3 regions of the Clostridium bornimense genome follow, and region 1 is predicted to be linked to each of the others. Evidence: riboswitches for the same ligand, from Rfam matches in the RefSeq annotation. Region 1 holds a riboswitch; each other region holds the start of a gene.
The links. Region 1 has a riboswitch for lysine ahead of lysA (diaminopimelate decarboxylase). Riboswitches for the same ligand answer to the same signal wherever they lie in the genome.
Positions count from the first base shown of each region.

Region 2: linked by a shared signal. The riboswitch ahead of CM240_RS12940 (Na+/H+ antiporter NhaC family protein) and the one ahead of lysA (diaminopimelate decarboxylase) in region 1 are both predicted to bind lysine.
Region 3: linked by a shared signal. The riboswitch ahead of asd (aspartate-semialdehyde dehydrogenase) and the one ahead of lysA (diaminopimelate decarboxylase) in region 1 are both predicted to bind lysine.

Region 1 covers NZ_HG917868.1:1,003,533-1,010,146, forward strand. Annotated here, with positions in the region: gene CM240_RS04430 (NADP-dependent glyceraldehyde-3-phosphate dehydrogenase) at 1-600, opposite strand, end outside; gene CM240_RS04435 (hypothetical protein) at 789-1,112, opposite strand; gene CM240_RS04440 (hypothetical protein) at 1,349-2,239, opposite strand; gene CM240_RS04445 (cation diffusion facilitator family transporter) at 2,321-3,499, opposite strand; gene CM240_RS04450 (M18 family aminopeptidase) at 3,614-4,909, shown strand; lysine riboswitch at 4,983-5,151, shown strand; gene lysA (diaminopimelate decarboxylase) at 5,311-6,606, shown strand.
Region 2 covers NZ_HG917868.1:2,844,960-2,851,573, reverse strand. Annotated here, with positions in the region: gene metH (methionine synthase) at 1-94, shown strand, start outside; gene CM240_RS12960 (Cof-type HAD-IIB family hydrolase) at 374-1,165, shown strand; gene CM240_RS12955 (LTA synthase family protein) at 1,273-3,366, shown strand; gene CM240_RS12950 (hypothetical protein) at 3,396-3,620, opposite strand; gene CM240_RS12945 (Dabb family protein) at 3,726-4,028, shown strand; lysine riboswitch at 4,087-4,261, shown strand; gene CM240_RS12940 (Na+/H+ antiporter NhaC family protein) at 4,350-6,077, shown strand.
Region 3 covers NZ_HG917868.1:287,493-294,106, reverse strand. Annotated here, with positions in the region: rRNA gene CM240_RS01340 (23S ribosomal RNA) at 1-320, opposite strand, end outside; rRNA gene CM240_RS01335 (16S ribosomal RNA) at 756-2,269, opposite strand; gene CM240_RS18115 (hypothetical protein) at 2,868-2,999, opposite strand; gene asd (aspartate-semialdehyde dehydrogenase) at 3,202-4,281, opposite strand; lysine riboswitch at 4,413-4,584, opposite strand; gene CM240_RS17160 (DUF4352 domain-containing protein) at 4,686-4,880, opposite strand; gene CM240_RS01325 (DUF4190 domain-containing protein) at 4,976-5,293, opposite strand; gene CM240_RS01320 (NADH peroxidase) at 5,651-6,199, opposite strand; gene CM240_RS01315 (NADH peroxidase) at 6,275-6,614, opposite strand, start outside.

The sequences.
Region 1 (6,614 bases):
TTCTGCAAGACATAAAGCTGAAAGGGATCCTTGTGTAGGGGGTTTTAATATAACTGTATTTCCAGCAACGATTGCTGGTCCAATTTTTGATGCTGAAAGATTTATAGGATAATTAAATGGTGCAATTGCAAGAACAGTTCCAAGTGGTTCACGAGATACAAAGGCCATTTTTGATTTTGAACCTCCAGGGAAACTATCTCCACTTAAAGCTTCTCCTTGCATAGATTTTGCAGTGTCAGCAGTAAATCTTAATAAATCTGCTGTTCTAACAACTTCAGATACACATGATTTCTTATCTTTTGATATTTCCATCATCATTAAAGTTGCTATTTCTTCTGAATTTTCCTCTAAAATATTAGCAGCTTTATAAATAATATCAACTCTTTCATTTAAAGAAGTTTCTTGCCATGATTTTAAGGCTTCTTTAGTGTTCTTTATTGCCATATCAACTTCTTCAGTTGTCATAGCTTGAACTTTACCAAGGGAAGAACCATCTACAGGAGAAAAAATTTCAATTAATTTTTGGGAACTAGACTCAATCCATTCTCCATTGTATAGATTCTTATATATTTTGTCATTGTTGCGTAAATTTGAGAACAATTCTATCACCTCTTCAGTAAAAAAAATTTTGTTATTAACAAATTTTAAATAAATTTATTATACAATATATTATATTGTTCCACAAAATTATACAAGTATTATTGCAAAATAAAAAATCTACTGAGACAATTCAGAGTAGATTTTATTTTAATGTAGTATTATTTTTTGTAAAAGCTAATATTAAAAAGTCAGCGAGCGTAACCGATCCCTTGTTCTACTAGATACCATTTTTTATCTTCTTTATTATATTCATAAGTTACATCATGATATGGTGTATCATAAAAAAGTTCTGCATACTCGCAATCTTTTAGTAGATAATCATACTTTTGGCAAATTTCGCTGATTTTTACGCTGCTTCCTTTTAGAAAGTAATTTATATCGTTTACAGAAAGTTGTAATATATGTTCACTACAAGGGAAAAAGATAGTATCGTCATCTAAGATAATAGGTGGTTTTTTTCCGTAGTGGGCAAAGCCTATAAAGTTTGGATTTAAAATAGGATTTCTTCTCATTAGCAATCCCTCCCTCGATATACTGTATTTACTATAATTATAAGATTTTGAAAAAATATACTCAAATTCTATAGTTTAGGATTTGAGCGTAATATCTCTTAAATAATGTTATTTACTCTAGTTTAAAAAAAAACACATTATTTTTTAAATTTTAAATTTTCTAACTTTTCAAAAGAATAAGAGATGAACTCTTATTCTTTTGAAATATTAATTTATAGATAACTTTTGTAGAGCTATTAATAATTACAATTATTTCTACCAACAATTTCATCTAATGATAAAGTTCTAGTATCACAATCACAAGGACAGCAACAAGAATTGTTGCAATTATTAGAATTGCAGTTATTATAATTATCATTATAGCTAGCTACATCATTATAATTATAGTTATTGCAATTATCATTATAACTAGCTACGTCACTATAATTATTATAATTGTCGTAGTTATTGTAATTATTTGAACAACTATTGTAATTATCATAGTTTGCATAATCATTTGAATATTCATTACAATTATCAGTAAAGTTAGTCCAAGTATTTCTAGTGTTGAATTCGTTACTAGAATTATTATATGAGTTATAGTCAAAATCAGAATTGCAACGGGAATTGCAATCACAGTCAAAGTCACAGTCAAAGTCACAACAATCACGGTCGCAATCACAATTATTGGCATTTTCTAAAGCTGATAATAATTGGGCAAAATCGCTAGCTAACTTTCTTTCAGCCATAGCTGTTGATTTTAATAGTTCTATGAATTCACATACTTTTTTACATAAGTTCTTTGAGCAACCTTTGAAAAGACAGCAGATAAGTCTAGTCACTTCTTTTGTAAAACAAGCAAATGCTTCTGCTTCTTTTTCAGCTGCTTCAGCTATTTGTTTTACTAGACAAGGAGAATTATTTCCACATTCTAGTGCTTGATTTAGACTATAAGCTGTGCTAAATAAATTATTTGCGGCAGCTTTTCTATCACAGAAAGCTTCTTTAACTTCGCAAAGTAATTCTTTCTTTTTACAACAGCTTAAGTTACTTTCTTTAATTAAGCATTGAATCTTACGAAGAGCGCAATTGAAGGAACGATTTAATTTCTCCTCTGATTCTGCAATTGATTGGTAAAAACAGTACATAATTTTTTCCTCCTATTTGATACTATAATATCAATGTTTTTTATAATATTAGTATATGAATAAGAGGAAATCTGGTGAAAACTATTTGGTTTTGTTAACAGTTATTACTGTTGAAAAATTTAAATTTTTTAGTTTGATTTCTTTATTTATGTCGTTGATTAGATCAGTTTCGGATTTATATGTTTTATATAAAGTATCATCAGTAGTTATATTAAATAGTACATTTTTATCATCACCGCTGCCTACAAGCCTTAAATCACTCATATTGGTGATACAATGAAAGTCTTTAAGAATATCTCTCATTATGTCTTCGGTGATACTGATTTCTTTATGGTTTAAATTTATTGGATCCATATGAATTACAAGATGCACGTTTAATTTTGTTGAAATTTCTTTTTCTGCTCTATCAATTATGTCATGGACTTCAACTAGTGTTAATGTTGAAGGAACTTCAGCATGTATAGAAGCAAGATATTTATTAGGACCATATGAATGAATTAGTAAGTCATGGACACCTAATATATTAGGATAAGATAATACCTCTGATTCAATATTTGTAACTAATTCAGTAGAAGGTTTTTCTCCTAATAAAGTATTCAATGTTTCTTTAGATAATTGAAATCCTGAATATAATATAAAAATAGCAACTATTAGTCCCATTATGCCATCTAGAGGAAAAGGAATCCAATTAGATAGAATTAATGATATAACAACAGTTCCAGAAGTAAAACAATCACTAAGAGCATCTACAGAAGAAGCTTTAAGGGCAGAAGAGTTAATAAGTTTAGCTAAATAACCATTAAATCTACTAAGCCATAGTTTAAAGGATATTGAAATTAATATAAGTAAAGTTGGTATCCATTGAAATTTTATTGGAACAGGATGAATAATTCTTGAAATAGAAGATTTTACGAAAGAAAAACCAACTAATATTACTAACACTGAAACTATTAGTGCTGATATATACTCTATACGACCATGACCATAAGGATGATCATCATCGGCAGGTTTTGATGCTAACTTAAATCCAATAATTGTTACTACTGAACTAAAAACATCGGATAAATTATTAAAAGCGTCAGCTGTAACAGCTAGAGAATTAGATAATATACCAACTACAAATTTTATAGAGAATAAAATTATATTTATAATGATTCCTACAATTCCACCAAGAAATCCAAATTTGTCTCTAACTTTACTATTGTTTTTATAGTCTTCACTATTTTTTATAAAGGTTCTTACTAAAAATTTAGAAAACATATATAGTTATACCTCGCTTTATTATAGTTTATTTCTTTAATTATATATTAAAGAATTACCATTTGCATATAAATAAATTAATTTGTTATACTGTATAAATTAGGAGGGAATATTATGTGTAGTTTAAGTAAAGAATTAATAGATTTTTTATATAGTAGTCCTACAGCATTTCATGCAGTAGAAAATATTAAAAACATATTAAGAACAGAAGGGTTTGAGGAATTGAAAGAATGCCAAAGATGGCAAGTAAATAGTGGTGGAAAATATTTTGTAGATAAAAATGGATCAGCATTAGTTGTTTTCACTATTGGTGAAGAAAGTGTTAATTTTGATGGATTTAAAATAGTGGGGGCTCATACAGATTCACCAGGATTTAGAATAAAACCTAATCCAGAGATGATAAGTAATAATTATATAAAGTTAAATACTGAAGTTTATGGAGGACCTATAATTAATACCTGGTTTGATAGACCATTAGCTATTGCAGGAAGAGTTTGTACTAAAAGTGATAATCCATTGAAGCCTAATTATCATATTGTGAACATAAATGAACCTATAGCATATATACCAAATTTAGCAATACATATGAATAGAGAGATAAATAAAGGGGTAGAATTAAATAAACAAGTAGATACTTTACCTATTTTAGGCCTTATAACTGAAGAGTTTGAAAAAGATAATTATCTGCTAAAGATAGTATCAAAACAATTATCTATAGAAGTAGATGATATTTTAGATTTCGATTTATATTTATATGAATTTGAAAAAGGTACTACTTTTGGTGTTGAAAAAGAATTTATATCATCTTCAAGAATAGATGATTTATCAATGGCATTTGTTGGTGTAAAAGCAATGATAAATTCTTTAAATAGTGGATTTAAGGGAACTAATGTATTAGCACTTTTTGATAATGAGGAAATTGGAAGTACTACTAAGCAAGGAGCCGACTCTCCGATGCTTTCAAATGTATTAGAGAGAATAATATATAGTATGGGAGGAAATAGAGAAAATTTCTTTATGAATCTTGCTAATTCATTTATGATATCTGCTGATGGTGCTCATGGAATCCATCCTAACAGATCGGAAAAAAATGATCCAACAAACATACCATATATAAATAAGGGACCAGTAATAAAAATTTCTGCAAATCAAAGATATACATCAGATGCAGAATCTATAGCTATTTTTAAGAATATATGTAATAAGGCTAATGTGCCATATCAAACGTTTGTAAATCGTTCTGATATGATGGGAGGTTCTACTATTGGACCAATATCTTCATCACATTTACCAATTAAGAGTGTAGATATAGGTGCAGCTATGCTTGCTATGCATTCTATAAGAGAGGTTATGGGAGTTAAAGATATTGAATATTTTGAAAATGTTATTACAGAATTTTATAAAATATAGAACTTATTATTAACTATTGAAATATATTGTTATTGATGATAAAATAATCTAAAATAAATAATTAATGAATATTGCCTATGGTAGAGGTGCTAAAGTCAATAGTAGTTATTTTTAGTGGGTACACAGTGAGAAATAATGAAAGGGACAATGGCCGAAGTGAATGGATAGACGTTGAAGTTCACTGGCATTATAAATAATATTTATGATGTTGTCACTAATTTTCGTGGAGAGCTACAAAGGTTACATTTTACAAAAATGATGTATTGCATAATACAGCTAAGGTAAGTGTACCCTAGCTGTTTTTTTGTTTTTTAGTAATTTTTACATAAGAAAAATAAATCTATATAAATGTTGTAGCATAAAGCAGTATTCGTAGTAAGTTAATTAAGGGGGCTATTTTAATGAAGTTATTAGGGACAATGAGGATAGAAGAAGATACACTTTATATAGGTGGAGTATCAACAAAAGAATTAGCTAAAGAATATTCTACTCCGCTATATGTCATTGATGAACAACATGTGAGAAATGTATGTAGAGAGTATCTAAGGAATTTTAAAGTAAAAGAGAATGGAAATAGAGTTACTTATGCAGGAAAAGCATTTTTACCATTAGAAATGTGCAAAATTATAAATGAAGAAGGATTATGTTTAGATGTAGTATCAGGTGGAGAGTTATATACAGCTTATAAAAGTGGGTTTCCTATGGAGAAGGTATTATTTCATGGAAATAATAAAACTATTGAAGAGATTAAAATGGGTATCTCTTTAGGTGTTGGAAGATTTGTTGCAGATAATTTTTATGAATTAAATACAATTAATGAATTTGCAAAGAAAGAAAATAAAGTTGTCAATGTTTATATTAGAATAACACCAGGTATTGAGGCTCATACCCATGATTATATTAAAACAGGTCAAATAGACTCTAAGTTTGGTTTTACACTTATTAATGATGGTGTAGTAAATGCTGTGAAAGAGATATTGAAGTTAGAGAATATTAAACTTATGGGATTGCATGCTCACATAGGATCTCAAATATTTGATGTAGATCCTTTTGTCGATGAAGTAGAAGTTATGTTTAATATAATGAATGATGTAAGATCAAAACTAGGGATAGAACTTCCAGAATTAGATTTAGGAGGTGGCTTCGGAATATATTACACTAAAGAAGATAAACCAAAGAATCCGAAAGTATTTTGTGATGCTATATTAAATAAGGCAGAAGAGATGTCTAAAAAATTAGAATATCCTATGCCTAAATTAATTATAGAGCCAGGAAGATCTATTATTGGTAATGCAGGTACAACTCTTTATACAGTAGGATCAATAAAAGAAATACCAGAAGTAAGAAAATATATATCAGTAGATGGTGGTATGACAGATAATATAAGGCCATCTTTATATAGAGCAGATTATGAATGTGCTATTGCCAATAAGATGAATTGTAAGGAAGAAGAGTTAGTAACTGTAGCAGGAAAATGTTGTGAGTCAGGTGATATATTAATATCAGATGCTAAACTACCAAAGGTTGAAAGTGGAGATATACTTGCAGTAGCTACTACAGGGGCATATGGTTACTCTATGTCATCTAACTATAATAAAATACCTAGACCAGCAGTGGTTATGGTTAAAGACGGAAATAGTAGAGTAGTATGTAAAAGACAAAGTTATGAAGATTTATTAGCATCAGAAATTATATAAAAGGTGGG
Region 2 (6,614 bases), 1.1 Mb from region 1:
ATCAGAAGAACAAATGCAGGACTATTGTAAGAGAAAAGGTACGTCTATAGAATCAATAGAGCGAATGATGGTTAATAATTTAAGTTATAAATAAGATTTAGGGGCTGTGCAATAACGATTCTATTTCGTGAGCAGAGCCTCTATACTTATCTATGTAAAGTAACTATAAAGGAGTTTATTTAGTTTAAAGTTTCTTAGTAAGACTAATTTTATAAATTTAATGAATAAGTTATAATTCTTGTCTAATTTGCTGTCAGTAAGACTATAGTGTTTTTCACGTAGGGAAAATTAACATAGGAAATACATAAAGAGTTATGATATACTATTAAAAGTAAGATTTAATAAAAAGATTTAATAGAAAGGTTCAAGAGATATGAAGACATTTGAAGGGGTTATGCTTATATCAGATATGGATGGAACACTTCTAAATAAAGATGGAAATATATCAGAAAAAAACATAGAAGCTATACGAGAATTTGTATCATTAGGTGGCAGATTTACTGTTGCGACAGGAAGAATGAAAAAGGGTGTAGAAAAATTTTTAGATAGATTGCCTATAAATGCGCCAGCAATTATTTTTAATGGATCGAGTATATATGATTTCAGCAAGAAAAAAGAAATATATGCAAAAACGTTAGAAAAAAATGTAAAGGGTTACTTAGAGAAAATAAAGTCGATAGATCCTTCTATTGGAATAGAAATTTATTGTAGTGATGAAATTTATGTATACAATAACCATAAGCGAACGGAACGATTTAAGAAAAAGGGATATAAGGTTCACTATGAATTAGATGATACTATATATGATATGCAATGGAGAAAAGTATTGATAGTAGGAGATAAGTGTAAATTAGATAATTTGCAATCTATTTTTAAAGAAAAAGTTGGACAAGCTAATATTGTTAGAAGTGATGATATATATTTAGAAGTGATGCCAATGAATACATCAAAAGCAATGGCAGTAAAAATATTATGTGATTTGCTAAATTATAAGTTAGAGGATGTATTTGCCGTTGGAGATAACATGAATGATTTTGATATGTTAAAAGAAGTTGGTCATGGATTTGTAGTAGAGAATGGTGATGAAAAGTTGAAAAAAGTAATTAAAGGTAGGACTACAGATAATGATAATGACGCTATCTATAATTTGTTAAGATCAATTTAATGTTAACAAAACGTTAAATAGTAAAAAAGTTTATAATATTGAATATTATAACAAGAAAACATATAATGATTTATAATATGACAAATTGAATATTGAGGAGTATTTTGATGAATAGAATTAAGAATTGGTTATTAAAAAATAATCATATACGTAAATTGAATGAAGCTATATCAAAAAATAATTATATACGTAAATTGAATGAAGTTATATCAAGAAATAGATTTGCTACTTGGATAAAAAAACAATTAGAAAAAAATAATTATAGTATGTTAGTATTGTGGTTAGTAGGTTCATTTGCAATATTCTTTCTTATTGAGTTAATGCAAAGAGGAAATTTTAAAGATGTATTGGATTTTATTAACAATAATAGTACCATTGTTGGAATAAATATAGGAATTATTTTAATTATTACTGCAATAAGTTATTTATTTAAAAAAAAGTATTTTGCATATTCAATAATTACAATTATTTTATTAATAATGGGCTTTGCTAATAAGGCAATGTTAAATATGAAAGGGGAACCTTTAACCTATTATGATATGTTTTTGCTGAAAGAAGGAATAGCTGTAGCTAGTAAGTATATTGGAATGAAACAATTGATACTATATGTATTGATGGGATTAATAGGATTAACTATAGTTGGATTTATTATGACATTAATATGGAGAAAAGATGTCGCTAAAAATCGATTAAGTAACTCTATAGCCTGGGTATTAATAGTTATAGTTACGATTACAACTCCAATTTCAATAAGTAATTCTAGAAAAAATGAAACTATATCAGATATATTTTGGGATTTAGTCTTAAATTACAAATCTAATGGATTCAGCTATTCATTTTTAGAAACAGTGGAGAAAAGTAAGAGAAGTAAGCCAGAAAATTATACAAAAGAAAATATAAATGATATAAAAGATACAATTGAAATGAATAAAGCAGAAGATAATAATGATTACATTAATGCAAATGTAATAATGGTTCAGTTGGAGTCGTTTTTTGATCCATTGAAAATAGAAGGTATAACGTATAACATGGATCCAATACCAACATTCAGAGAAATTAGCAATAATTATACTTCTGGAGAAGCGCATGTATATACGTTCGGCGGAGGAACTGTAAAATCAGAATTTGAGTTTTTAACAGGTATGGCAGTAAAGAATTTTTCTACAGGAGAAGTGCCATACAATACAATTTTAAGAAAACAACCTGTAGAGTCTATTCCGAGAATCTTAAAAGAATATGGGTTGACATCTCATGTAGTTCATAATTATGAGGCAACATTTTATGCAAGAGATGAAGTATATAAGAATATAGGTTTTGATACATTTACGCCAATAGAATCTATGACAAACTATGATACAACACCAATAGGATGGCCTAAAGATAATATACTTGGTAAATATATAGATGAGGCTATGGATTCTACAGAAGGAAATGATTTTGTATATGTAGTTACTGTACAAGATCATGGAGGTTATGATTATGGTGAAGAATATGAGAAGACAATTACAGTAGATGAAGGAGATATAGATGATTGGGATAAAAAGCAACTTGAGTATTATTGTAATCAATTATATGAAACAGATCAATTTATAAAAAGTTTAATAGAAAATTTAGAAAATAGAGGTGAACCAGTTATCCTTTCACTAGTGTCAGATCATTTACCAACATTAAATGTAATAACGAATGAAAATGCAAGTTATATAGACAAGTATAAAGTTGACTATGTAATATGGGACAATATAGGGTTGGAGAAAAATGATGAAAATATAGAATCATATCAGTTATCAACTAAAATATTAAATTCATTAAATATAACGGAAGGTATTATTCCTAATATTCATAATACATTAAAAAATGAAGATGATTATGATGAAAAGTTAGCTCTTATACAGTATGATATGTTATTTGGGAAGAACTACTATATGGGCAATGAGAAGTTGGAGAAAATTGAAACTAGTATAGGAGTAAAAAATGTTTGTATTGATCAGACATATATCGAAAATGGAGCTCTTGTAGTGAAAGGTGAAAATTTTACTGAATTCTCAAAGATATATGTTGGTAAAAAGGCATATGATACACAACTTATTGATGGAACGGAACTTAGAGTAGATAATTTTACTGGTGATTTGGACAAGGTATCGGTGAATCAAGTTGCTAGACAAGCGGGTAGGAGCAACAAGATTTTAGCTGGTAGCAACTAAAAGAAAAGTAGTATGGAAAAGTATCCATACTACTTTTCTTTTAGTGAAAATTCATTGCAATATCTAAGAAAATCCTTTTTTAATTTATCAATTTCTTTATCTATATAAGATGGTTTTAAGCCATCTTTTTTTAAGGCTGATCTAATAGTAGCTTCATCGCCTTGATATTTATCTAATAAAAATTCATTAAATGTCATTTCTGTTATAGGGACTATTTTAGTAACACCGTCAATTAATACAGATTTTAAAAGCATAGTTACCTCCTTATTATGTAATATTAAATAAGTATTCTTTATTATATAATTATAATGATATACTATATAAATACAATAATATTATAATTTTAGGAGGAAGTAATTATGGTAAAGCACATAGTTATGTGGAAGTTAAAAGAAGAAGCAGAAGGTAAAACAAAAAAGGAAAATGCGGAGATAATTAAGAACTCATTAGAAAGTTTAAAGAATAAAATTTCCGAAATTGTTGAGATAGAAGTAGGTATAAATTGGAATGATTCAGACGCAGCTTATGATGTTGTTCTATATTCTGTATTTAATACAAGAGAAGATTTAGATTCATATCAAGTAAATCCTCATCATGTAGAAGCGGCGGGATATATAAAAAAGGTTGTAGAATCTAGAATCGTAGCAGATTATGACAAGTAAACAACAATTTACATTGACAATAATATATTAGCCATGATATAAATTATATAATTGAATATTCCGTGATAGAGGCGCGATAATTAAGAGTATTTAGATGGACTTAAGCAGGATGAAGTTTAACGAAAGGAATTGTCGCCGAAGTTTAGTATTAATGCTTTAATATACTATGCTGGTTTTGCAGATAATATCTTTAAGACTGTCATAAAGGAATTTTATGGAGAGCTATCACTCGCGACTTATGATTATTAATGTTAATTTTAAGCTTAGAGTGTATGCTCTAGGCTTTTTTTACATTTAATAGAAAAAATAGGAGGAGAGAAAGTGAAGAACAAAAGAAGAGTATTACGTACTTTTATGCTGATATTGTTAATAACAATATCAATGACAACAATAGCATTAGGTAGTGATGGAACAGAAATAAAAAATGTTGATAGATATGGGGTGCTAACTTTATTACCGCCATTAATTGCAATTATTTTAGCGTTTATAACAAAGAATGTAATAGTATCACTATTTATAGGTCTGATTTCGGGAGCATTTTTAATTTCCCTAGTAGATTCTACAGTTATAAATGCTATATTTATAACAATAACAGAAATTGTACAGAGGATGATAAATGCATTAGCAGATCCTTGGAATGCAGGTATAGTACTTCAGGTTTTAGTTATCGGTGGAATAATAGCATTAGTAGCAAAGATGGGTGGAGCAAAAGCTATTGCAGAGGCTTTGGCGAAAAAAGCCAAAGGACCAATAAGTGCACAAATAATAACATGGATATTAGGACTTTTAGTGTTTTTTGATGATTATGCTAATTCACTTATAGTAGGTCCTATAATGAGGCCGGTTACAGATAAAATGAAAATTTCTAGAGAAAAATTAGCATTTATAATAGATGCAACAGCGGCACCTATTTCAGGAATTGCAATAATATCTACCTGGGTAGGTTATGAATTAACTTTAATTAAGGATGCATTTGCAGCAATAGGTCAAGAGGTTGATGGATTCAGTGTATTTTTACAGACGATACCATATAGGTTTTATAATATACTTATTCTTTGTTTTATAGTATATACAATACTAATGAAAAGAGAATTTGGATCTATGTATAAAGCTGAAGTTAGAGCGAGAACCACAGGTAAAGTATTAAGTAATGGAAATATAGAAAGTACAGAGGAACATGCTGAATTAGAGCCAAAAGCTAATGTAAAATTATCAATATGGAATGCCATAATTCCTATAGGTGTTTTAATAGTTGGGGCAGTAATTGGATTTTATTTAAATGGTAAGTCTATAGTTATGTCTGGAGATGATACTGCTGCTATAGATATTATAAGAAATTCACCTATGTCATTGAGATCTATACAAACTTGTTTTGGAAAAGCAGATGCATCTATAGTATTATTCCAATCAGCACTTTTAGCATCTATAGTGGCAATAGTAATGGCAGCAAGTAAAAAGATATTCACAGTTGGAGAAGCTATTGAAACTTGGATAGAAGGAATGAAACCATTAATTATTACAGCTGTGATACTTGTTTTAGCATGGGCTTTAACAGGAGTTATTAAAGATTTAGGTACAGGAGATTATTTAGTATCTATTTTATCTGATAAAATACCAGCATTTATATTACCATCAATTATTTTCATACTAGGAGCAATTATATCATTTGCTACAGGAACAGCTTATGGAACTATGGGTATTTTAATGCCACTTGCAATTCCGCTAGCATTTTCAGTAGGTTCAGGGAGTATGAATTTAGTTATAATAAGTGCTAGTGCAGTACTTACAGGAGCTGTATTTGGAGATCATTGTTCACCAATATCTGATACAACAATACTTTCATCTACAGGTGCTGGATGTAACCATATAGAACATGTAAGAACACAAATGCCATATGCATTATCAGTAGCGGCAATATCCATTCTAGCTGGGTATATACCAGCGGCGCTAGGTATAAGTATATGGATTGTATTGCCAGTATCAATATTATTAGTAGGAGCAACAGTATATATAGTTGGTAAACCAATACCAAAGGCTAAAGACATGTAGAAGTTCATTAATTCTTTATATATAAACTATTAAAGTTTTCTTAACAATATTGAATTCATTTAGCAAATTTATTATCATTATTAGTGAAAGTTAGTAATAAAGTGATATAGTTTTGATATTTAAAAAATTATTTTCACTTAATAAGGGGGAAGAGTAAATGAGCGGAATTCAAGTATTGTTTATAGTATTAGCTGTAGTATTAGTTTTTCTAGGAAGCTTATTACCTAAATTTATAAAATCATTACGATAAAATACTAAGGAAGTAAGAGTGTTACAACTACAGTAATATTGATAGTACTAGTATTAAGGAAAATAGGAACTTTTTATTAGTAAATAATAAAATTGAATATAGAATAATTAGAGTAAAGTGGCTTAATAAAAGTCACTTTATTTTTTATTAGTATAAGGAATTACTTACTATTGTAAATGTATACAAAGGAAGTCCGGGTTAACTTTGTATACATTTACAAATCTATATTTATACATTTATATAAAATTAAAACTGTATTATAATTAATTTGAGAAAACGTTTTAAAG
Region 3 (6,614 bases), 720 kb from region 1:
ATTCCAAAGTATTTATGAACTGTCCGCAACCCCAAGAGCAAGCTCTTGGTTTGGGCTCTTTCCGTTTCGCTCGCCGCTACTCAGAAAATCGATGTTTCTTTCTCTTCCTCCGGGTACTTAGATGTTTCAGTTCCCCGGGTTACCTTCCTTAAGCTATGTATTCACTTAAGGATACATGAGGTTTCTCATGTGGGTTTCCCCATTCGGAAATCTGTGGATCACGGCCTATGTGCGGCTACCCACAGCTTATCGCAGCTTATCACGTCCTTCATCGGCTCCTAGTGCCAAGGCATTCGCCCTGCGCCCTTTGTAGCTTGACCTATCATTTATTCTACTATAAACTGCGCATTACTTCGTCAGCTACGTCGCTCATTTCGTTCACATACAAAAGTATTGTTCACTCATTCGCTCCTTGCTTCCTCGTACTGCTTGTTTCTAGCGAATAAATCTATACAATCTTTACTAGATTAGTATAGGTATATAAATCAGTAAATCTATAATAGATTTTAAAGTCTTTATTGTAACTATGCAATTTTCAAAGAACAATCTGCTCTACTATAAGCTTCGCATTACTTCGTCAGCTACGTCACTCATTTCGCTCATATACATAAGTATTATTCGCTCATTCGTTCCTTGCTTCCTCGTACTGCTCGCTTCTAGCGAACATATAATTTTGAAAGATTCTATGATCTTTCAAAATTGAACAGAAGACATAAACCTTTTTGCTTAGGTTCTCCCTAAACATATATCCTTAGAAAGGAGGTGATCCAGCCGCAGGTTCTCCTACGGCTACCTTGTTACGACTTCACCCCAATCACTAATCCCACCTTCGGCCGCTGGCTCCTTGCGGTTACCTCACGGACTTCGGGTGTTACCAGCTCTCATGGTGTGACGGGCGGTGTGTACAAGGCCCGGGAACGTATTCACCGCGACATTCTGATTCGCGATTACTAGCAACTCCAACTTCATGTAGGCGAGTTGCAGCCTACAATCCGAACTGGGATGAGTTTTTGAGTTTTGCTCCACCTCACGGTTTTGCGTCTCTTTGTACTCACCATTGTAGCACGTGTGTAGCCCTAGACATAAGGGGCATGATGATTTGACGTCATCCCCACCTTCCTCCGCGTTAACCACGGCAGTCTTGCTAGAGTGCTCAACTTAATGGTAGCAACTAACAATAAGGGTTGCGCTCGTTGCGGGACTTAACCCAACATCTCACGACACGAGCTGACGACAACCATGCACCACCTGTCTTCCTGTCCCCGAAGGGACTTCCTCGATTAAGAGTAATTCAGGAGATGTCAAGTCTAGGTAAGGTTCTTCGCGTTGCTTCGAATTAAACCACATGCTCCGCTGCTTGTGCGGGCCCCCGTCAATTCCTTTGAGTTTTAATCTTGCGACCGTACTCCCCAGGCGGAATACTTAATGCGTTTGCGACGGCACGGAGGTCATGACAACCCCCACACCTAGTATTCATCGTTTACGGCGTGGACTACCAGGGTATCTAATCCTGTTTGCTCCCCACGCTTTCGAGCCTCAGCGTCAGTTATCGTCCAGTAAGTCGCCTTCGCCACCGGGGTTCTTCCTAATCTCTACGCATTTCACCGCTACACTAGGAATTCCACTTACCTCTCCGACACTCTAGACCTCCAGTTTGAAATGCAGCACCCAAGTTGAGCTCGGGTATTTCACATCTCACTTAAAGGTCCGCCTACGCTCCCTTTACGCCCAGTAAATCCGGACAACGCTTGCCACCTACGTATTACCGCGGCTGCTGGCACGTAGTTAGCCGTGGCTTCCTCCTTTGGTACCGTCATTATCGTCCCAAAAGACAGGGCTTTACGATCCGAAAACCTTCATCACCCACGCGGCGTTGCTGCATCAGGCTTTCGCCCATTGTGCAATATTCCCCACTGCTGCCTCCCGTAGGAGTCTGGACCGTGTCTCAGTTCCAATGTGGCCGATCACCCTCTCAGGTCGGCTACGCATCGTCGCCTTGGTGAGCCGTTACCTCACCAACTAGCTAATGCGCCGCGGGTCCATCTTATAGCGGATTGCTCCTTTAAAGCTAAAGCCATGCGACTTCTACTTCTTATGCGGTATTAATCTTCCTTTCGGAAGGCTATCCCCCTCTATAAGGCAGGTTACCCACGTGTTACTCACCCGTCCGCCGCTAACTCCACTCCCGAAGGAGCTTTGTTCGCTCGACTTGCATGTGTTAAGCACGCCGCCAGCGTTCGTCCTGAGCCAGGATCAAACTCTCAATTTAAAAAGTTTGATTACTAGCTTAGTACTAGTTTGCTGACTTCATATATATGAGTCAATTTAAAGAATTAACTGGTTATATGTTTCTTCTGTTCAATTTTCAAAGATCATCTGTCGCTCTCTTGCGACGCTCATTTATTATATCAAAGCTATCGAATCTTGTCAATAACTTTTTTCTTTTTTGTTACTGCTCTCTCGCAGCGACAAGACTTATTATAGCACCTGTTTTATATAAAAAATTTATCAATTGTTCTTTTTTTGATATTTATCATAAGAATACTTAAAATTTCTCTATTTTTCTTTGTTTTATGTATATTGATATACACGGGACATTTGTCGTTATTCTTACATAAATCTTACAATTATATACATAATACAATCTTATATAGTATTATCTACTTCGATATTATCTATACTTCCAACTAAATATACGCTTCTTATAAATCTTGTACTGCTGAATACAAATTTCTAAAGTCAACACCTCTAATTTTGCTATAATAACTCCAATTATAGAGTTTTATATAACTAATCACTTCCTGAGATTTATCCCCTAATCTCTTTGCTACTTCTATAAGATCATCTAAATCATTTTATATTTTCTTCTATACTACCTTTGCAAATATATAACCAACTATTGTTGCTATAATGATTAGCAATAATATTAATACAAAAATCTTAATAATCCCAGTTGATAATTTTTCTTTATGTCTTTTCTTTCTTGTGAGCCTTCTCATATAATACTCCTTCTATTGAATTATTTTACATTATTGTATCATATAATTCTTAATAAAATAACAAAGTACTATCATATAATAAAAAACTTTATGCTCCAGTCCTCTGATTATCAAACTTACTAAAAAAGCTGTCACACCTTTCGTGCAACAGCTCATTATTAGAAACTTTTGATTTCTTACCTATTCACTATTTTTCTTAAAACTATTCTAAATAGCCTTCTCTATAAAGCAATTCTGCCATTAAAACAGCTCCACCTGCTGCTCCTCTTAATGTATTGTGGGAAAGTCCAACAAATTTATAATCAAATATAGTATCTTCTCTTAATCTACCAACAGATATTCCCATTCCTCTTTCTATATCTCTATCTAAATGAGTTTGTGGTCTATTTTCTTCTTCAAAATAAGTAATAAATTGCTTTGGTGCTAATGGAAGTTCAAGTTCTTGAGGTCTTCCTGAATATTCAGCCCATTTAGTTAAAATTTGTTCCTTAGTTGGTTTCTTCTTAAATGAAACAGAAACAGTTGCTAAATGTCCATCTAATACTGGAACTCTAATACATTGAGCTGATATTGTTATACCATCAACAAATTTTATCTCATCATTTTCAATATGGCCCCATACTTTCAATGGTTCTTGTTCACTCTTTTCTTCTTCTCCACCGATAAATGGAATGATATTATCCTCCATCTCAGGCCATTCTTTTAAAGTTTTACCACTTCCTGAAACAGCTTGATAAGTAGAAACTACTACCTTTGTTGGTTCAAATTCTAATAATGCTGTTAATGGTGGTACATAGCTTTGTATTGAACAGTTAGGCTTTGTAGCTATAAACCCTCTCTTTGTTCCTAATCTCTTTCTTTGTGCATTAATGATTTCTAAATGAGATGCATTTATTTCTGGAACAATTACTGGTACGTCTTTTGTCATTCTGTGAGCTGAATTGTTTGACACGACAGGAATTTCAGCTTTTGCATATGCTTCTTCTAATTCCTTTATAGTATTTTTGTCCATATTTACTGCACAAAATACAAAATCAACATCATCCTTAACTTCTTCTATATTATTAAGGTTTCTTATAACCATTGGTTTTACCCATTCTGGCATAGGTATATCAAGTTTCCATTTTGATCCTACCACTTCTTCATAACTTTTTCCTGCACTTCTACCACTAGCTGCTACTACAGTAACATCAAAATATGGATGATCTGTCAATAATGTAACTAATCTTTGTCCAACAAAACCTGTAGCCCCAAGTATACCTACTCTTAATCTCTTTTTCACGATGAATTCCCCCTAAAAATTAGTTTAAATATTTAGCGTAATTAAATGCTATAGGTACATTTTTATATCAAGAAAAGCCCTGGAGAAATCCACGGCTATTAATTCATGTTGAAATACATGAAAAATTAACTACTTCGGATAGCACTCCACAACACTGTGACAGTCTTACATATATTTTATGCAAGCCCAGCAATATAGTCCTTAAAGCATTAACTATACACTTCGGCGATGATTCCTTTTCCATTACTTCATAGCGCTTACCTCCATAATGGTACTATTAAACATCGCACCTCTATCATTACAACTAATATTCACATGTTTTTATAATACACTTATTTATCTTTAAAATCAAGTGACTTGTAATAATTTGTATTTACTTAGTTATTATATTTTTAAACATACTTTTATGTACATACACTATCAACAACTTTGAACATCATAATAGACGAAACTACTTGATCTTTATCGGAAATATTTTCTAAAGTACAATATACAGCTAAAAATTGATTTCCTTCTTTGGGTTGAGCAAACTGATTATCTGATTCAACTTTATATACATTATTTATAATACTAGTATAAATAGAACATATGGTTACCAAATATTAAATAGTGATAAGAAATCAATATGAATATAATTTTACCTCTATTAGGAGAGAAAGAGCTATAAATAAAAAAGAACCTTAAAAAGGTTCTTCTAAACTCCACCTAAAATTAATTTTAGATAATAATAGTCCATTGAATCATCAACTTTTAAAATTGCAGCACATCCCAAGCACATTAATACTACTATGCCTAATGATACAGAAGAACATATTATTCCTGCTAGTGCCATACCACTTCCATTTATCTCTCCTTGTGATCTCTGTATTTGTGATCTTCCTACTATGCCCAAAACCAATCCTACTATTCCCAAAATTACACCTAAAAAAGCAAATATAAAAGTTATCGAAAATACTATTGATATAATTCCTAATATCATAGATGCAATAGCCAACCCTGAATTTTTTTGCATACTTTTTTCCTCCTAATTTATAAGACACTAATAATAATATATCATATCCACATATTTACTTTCAATTAGTATAATTCCTATTTTTCAACCTTTTTTATTAAGATGCAAAAATTCCTTAAAACATTTTCTTCAAATATATTAGTACATCACCTTAAATTAACCATTTATTTTGTCTTATTTAATAACTTTTTTAAATAAGCTACCTGTTTATCATATACTGTCTTATTTCCATATCTCACTTCTTCATATGTAATAGGAATTTCAATCATTACTGTGTACTAAAAAAGCTCTCGCCTACAAATTTTCATTTGTTATTGCGAGAGCCTTATCTTTTTAATAGGTTATATAATATTAAAACTATTTGTTAGTGAAGTATCTTTCTAATAATCCTTTGAATGCCATTCCGTGTCTTGCTTCATCTTTACACATTTCATGAACTGTATCATGTATAGCATCTAAGTTTTGTTGTTTTGCAAGTGTTGCTAATTGTTTCTTACCTTCTGTTGCTCCATATTCTGCTGCAACTCTAGCTTCTAAGTTTGCTTTTGTATCTGCTACTACTACTTCTCCTAGTAATTCAGCAAATTTTGCTGCATGTTCTGCTTCTTCAAAGGCAATTCTCTTATACGCTTCTGCTACTTCTGGATATCCTTCTCTATCAGCTTGTCTACTCATTGCTAAGTACATACCAACTTCTGTACATTCTCCAACAAAGTTTGCTCTTAATCCTTCTAATATTTCTGGATCTACTCCTGCTGCTACTCCGATTCTGTGTTCATCAGCCCATTTTAATTCTCCTGCTTGCTCTTGGAACTTATCTGCAGTGGCCTTACAAATTGGGCACATTTCTGGTGCTGCATCTCCTTCATGAATATATCCACATACTGTACAAATAAACTTCTTCATAACTAAATTTCCTCCATAATATTCTTATTTAAATTATATATATATAAACCAAATCTTTCACTTGTATCTTTTTAATTATTTGTTAGTGAAGTATCTTTCTAATAATCCTTTGAATGCCATTCCGTGTCTTGCTTCATCTTTACACATTTCATGAACTGTATCATGTATAGCATCTAAATTTTGTTGTTTTGCAAGTGTTGCTAATTGTTTCTTACCTTCTGTTGCTCCATACTCTGCTGCAACTCTAGCTTCTAAGTTTGCTTTTGTATCTGCTACTACTACTTCTCCTAGTAATTCAGCAAATTTTGCTGCATGTTCTGCTTCTTCAAAGGCAATTCTCTTATATGCTTCTGCTACTTCTGGATATCCTTCTCTATCAGCTTGTCTACTCATTGCTAAGTACATACCAACTTCT